Regions from separate parts of the Amphritea sp. HPY genome, predicted to be linked through region 2. Evidence: predicted binding sites of a transcription regulator. Region 2 holds the regulator's gene; the other holds the start of a gene.

Region 1 (2,203 bases), 2.2 Mb from region 2:
GACACTGAATATCTGAAAGCGCCGGTGGCGGCGATCAAAGGCAGTTATTACGGTAAACAAGCCAGCATCGATCTGGTTTGGATGCCGAAATTTACTCCCGATCGTTATATCGACGGGGAGCGGTTTTCCTATTTTTCACCGCTGGCGGGCCGGAACATCGCAGCTCCTGAGGGTAAGATCGACCCGGACAGACCTGACAGCCTGTCTGACAGTGAACTGGCGTTGCGCATCTTTGGCAGTGTATCCAATACAGAATGGGCGGTATACGGCTACCGGGGTTTTCAGAAACAGCCCAACGCATTGGATAGCCAGGGTCGTCCGGCATTTACCCGGCTGGATGTGCTGGGTGCCAGTATCAGGGGTAATCTGGGGCGGGGATTGGCGAATGCCGAACTGGCGCTGCATATGGCTGCAGATGACGTCGGCAGTGATCCGTTAACGCCCAATGATCAGTTGCGCTTTCTGCTCGGATACGAACAGGAGTTGTTGCCCAGGCTGACACTGGGGCTGCAGTATTATCTGGAACAAACGCTGGATTACGCTGAACTGAAGAGGGCATCGGGCTCGCAATTCGAGCCCGACGAATACCGCCATCTGTATACAACGCGGCTGCGCTATCGGATGTGGCAGGATAATCTGATTCTGTCGCTGTTCGCCTATTACTCGCCGAGCGATCAGGATCACTTTATCCGGCCGCTGGTCAGCTATCGTTTCGACGACAATCTGAGTATGGCGCTGGGAGCGAATATCTTTAGCGGTGACCAGCCGCACACCTTCTTTGGCCAGTTTGAGGATGCTACAAATATTTACGCGCGTTTGCGGTATGCGTTTTGACCGGCTCAGGCGTCGCTGGACACTGTGTCATCTGTGGTTTCAGTCACACTGCTTTGCAGCAAGGTGTCGAGGAACGCAGTCAGCTTATTTTGTACCAGTTCATAAGTCGTATCGATATTGGCAGCAATATCGCCTTCAAGTACCTGCAGGCCGTCGAGAATCTCCCTGGCTTCGCTGAAGCCCTGGTCGATGCCTGAGCTTATCAGTTCTACAAACGAGTTTAACTGGGTTTCCAGGTCCATCTCGGGGTGTTGTTCCTGATAGCTACTGAAGAATGCGGTACTCAGGGACACGATACGCTCGGCGGTAGCATCAGGGCTTACATCTATACCGGAACTATAGGCCTCGTCGATGGCATTGCTGCCAAGATCAGCTTCCAGTACCTGATTAAGCTCATTCACCGCGCTACGGTAGAGTAGGGTAAGAGAGTCATTGCCCGAGCTGATACTGACTTTCAGCGAGGCTTGCAGGATCGACTGGTTCTGTTCCGTTTTGCTCTGCGTTGGTTGGGTTTGAACCCGGTTTTGTTGCGTCTCAGCTGTCCGGCTGCCGACCGGTTGTCCCTGAACTGATGTTAAATCCATACCGGACCTCCTCTGTGAATAGGCTTACGATACCCGTTGCTTTTAAAACAGGAAAGTTTTTGCGCTGGAAACTGTTTAGCGAAGGGGAGTTATCGGCCGCAGGTCTGAATTCTCATATGAAAACTATTCAGGTTCAACCTTGCAACTGAATAGTGCTTGGACATAAACAGTACTCAGGCATGTTCGGCGGCTGATTTCGTACGGGTGGCCTGTTTACGTTGGCGGGTCTGAGAAATATGGGCGGCAACCGTGCGGTTACGGCCCTGGTTTTTCGCCTGGTATAGAGATTCATCGGCCTGCTTCAGCACATCACGGCTATGACTGTGCTGTTCTGTCTTCTGGCACAGGCCGATACTGATACAGACCTGTACAATTTCGCAATCCTGTTTTTTCTTACGCCGGGATGTGCGTTGCTGGCGGCCTTTTTGGGAATCTTCCGGGCGGTCCTTATCCCGGATGCGCATGGGATAGTTGGCTACGGCTTCGCGAATTTTTTCCGCTATCGGCAGGGCTGTCGCTTCATCCTGACCTTTAAATACCAGGGTGAACTCCTCGCCACCATAGCGGAACAGGCTGGCACCTTTTGCCGCTTGTTTCATCTGGCTGGCGACCATGCGTAGCACCTGATCTCCGACATCGTGGCCGTAACTGTCGTTAAATTTCTTAAAGTGATCGATATCGACCATCGCCAGGCTATAGTTGCGCCCGATACTGGACAGATGGTTTTCCAGTGCACGGCGTCCCGGTAACCCGGTCAGTTCATCGATAAATGCCATGCTGTAAGA
Region 2 (2,203 bases):
ACGCAGAAAACCTTGCTCCAGCTCGGCCACCAGAGACAGTGACTCATCGACGCTATCAATGGTTTTATGGGCATTACTTTCTGTCAATTCAATTACATAAGAAAGCCGATCACTGGCATCGGCGATAGATGCGATCTGAACTTTTGAGTCTTCCAGCAATTCAGAGGCGGTGACATCGTCAGTAAAAGAGATAATCGTATTATGAACCGCCCGGGTTAGCCTCCCAACCTCATGATAAAGCGCCTGATGACGCATCTCGTTAAGCGCCTGAATCTGCCGCATTGCTGCAGTCATATCGCCCTTTGCCAATAGATTGACTAACGTGTCAGCGTGTCCCTGCAACGCCTGTTCAAAACCAAGTTTATCCTGATACAGCCCGGCATTTGCCATTGCAATCACCCCTGAATACGTTCGAAGATCTTTTCGATTTTTTCTTTCAGAACAGCCGCAGTAAAAGGCTTGATAATGTAACCGTTTACCCCTGCCTGGGCCGCGAAAATAATCTGTTCACGCTTAGCCTCAGCCGTCACCATCAGTACCGGCGTGTGGCGCAGCCCAGGATCAGCCCGAACGGCTTTCAACAGATCAATACCCGTCATCACCGGCATATTCCAGTCAGTAACCAGAAAATCGATGCCGCCAGCTTTAAGAATGGGTAGTGCGGTGGCTCCGTCGTCGGCCTCAACAATATTGGTAAAGCCCAGATCCCGAAGCAAATTTTTAATGATACGTCTCATAGTAGAGAAATCATCAACGACAAGTATCTTCATGTCTTTATTCAAGACAACTTCTCCTAGCAGCAAATAAGAATACTGGTTGCCGCTACTGCTTTACCTCCGGCAACCTTGAATTAGCGCCAGTCCTTCAGCCGGCTACGTAATCGCAACGCTGCCTGACTATGAATCTGACTAACTCTGGACTCACTGACACCCAGAATCTGACCGATCTCTTTCAGATTAAGCTCTTCATCGTAATACAGTGACAAAACCAGCTTTTCCCGTTCCGGTAAACCTTCAATCTCCCGGGCGATCGATTTAATAAAATCTTCCTGCTCATGCTGAGCCTGCGGATCTGGGGTATTGCCCGCGATCGATTCGCCGGGGCCTTCATCCTGCGGTCCGATCAGCTTATCGAAACTGAATAACCGACTCTCTGCTGAGTCCTTCAATAATGCATGATATTCCGTTACAGTTATATTCAGTTCAGCGGCAACATCCCCATCTTGGGCATCTCTTCCGGTGCGCGCCTCTACCGCCTGAACCGCTTCAGACACTCGACGGCCATTGCGGTGCACCGAACGCGGAGTCCAGTCACCCCGGCGAACTTCATCGATAATAGAACCGCGGATACGGATTCCGGCATAGGTTTCAAAACTAGCACCTTTGCTGGCATCATATTTCTTTGCCGCTTCCAGCAGACCAACCATCCCGGCCTGAATCAGATCATCCAGCACAACCGTCGATGGCAGACGCGCAAGCAGATGATGAGCGATTCTTTTGACCAGCACCCCATGCTGTTCAATCACCTGTTGATTGGTTCTGGATTGAGTCTGACTATACATACAGTCCATCGTTTCCTTTGCTACTACTAAGCGCCCTTAACCAGTCTTTCAACGAAGAATTCAAGATGCCCCCTGGATGAGGAAGACACCGGCCAGGTCTCTACCCTGGTCGCTAACTGCTTATATGCCAGTGCGGCTTTGCTATTAGGAAATGCTTTTAAAACAGCACGTTGCTTACGAACCCCTTTACGCACAGATTCATCATAAGGGATTGATCCCAGGTATTGAAGCGTTACATCCAGGAAGCGATCAGTAACCGTCAATAACTTATTAAACATGTTCCTGCCCTCCTGCTCGCTACGTACCATATTGGCCAATACCCTGAACCGCGTCATATTGTAATCACGATTTAATAACTTCATCAGCGCATAAGCATCGGTAATCGAAGTTGGCTCATCGCAGACCACAACAATCACATCCTGTGCCGCCTTGACGAAACTGACTACCGCATCCGAGATACCAGCAGCGGTATCGATAACCAGCACATCCAGATCATCGCCGATCTCACTAAAGGCGTGAATCAATTCAGAATGCTCATGCACACTCAGCGAAGTCATCTCCTGAGTACCTGATGCTGCCGGGACTATACGTACATTTTCATCGACATTGATCAGCAGGTCTTTAAGGCTACAGTCACCGGAC

Evidence for each region. The regulator FliA, encoded in region 2, starts transcription of late flagellar genes. The targets are predictions, from matches to a motif close to CTAAAGTTNNNNNNNNNNCNGCCGATA.
Region 1: the regulator FliA is predicted to act here: its motif matches at 1,509-1,535, upstream of ACQUQM_RS07890 (DUF5610 domain-containing protein).

What each region holds. Positions count from the first base shown of each region.
Region 1 is NZ_CP194015.1:1,741,038-1,743,240, reverse strand. It holds gene ACQUQM_RS07895 (hypothetical protein) at 1-834, shown strand, start outside; gene ACQUQM_RS07890 (DUF5610 domain-containing protein) at 840-1,418, opposite strand; gene ACQUQM_RS07885 (GGDEF domain-containing protein) at 1,592-2,203, opposite strand, start outside.
Region 2 is NZ_CP194015.1:4,939,432-4,941,634, reverse strand. It holds gene ACQUQM_RS21935 (protein phosphatase CheZ) at 1-390, opposite strand, end outside; gene ACQUQM_RS21930 (chemotaxis response regulator CheY) at 396-770, opposite strand; gene ACQUQM_RS21925 (RNA polymerase sigma factor FliA) at 851-1,561, opposite strand; gene ACQUQM_RS21920 (MinD/ParA family protein) at 1,588-2,203, opposite strand, start outside.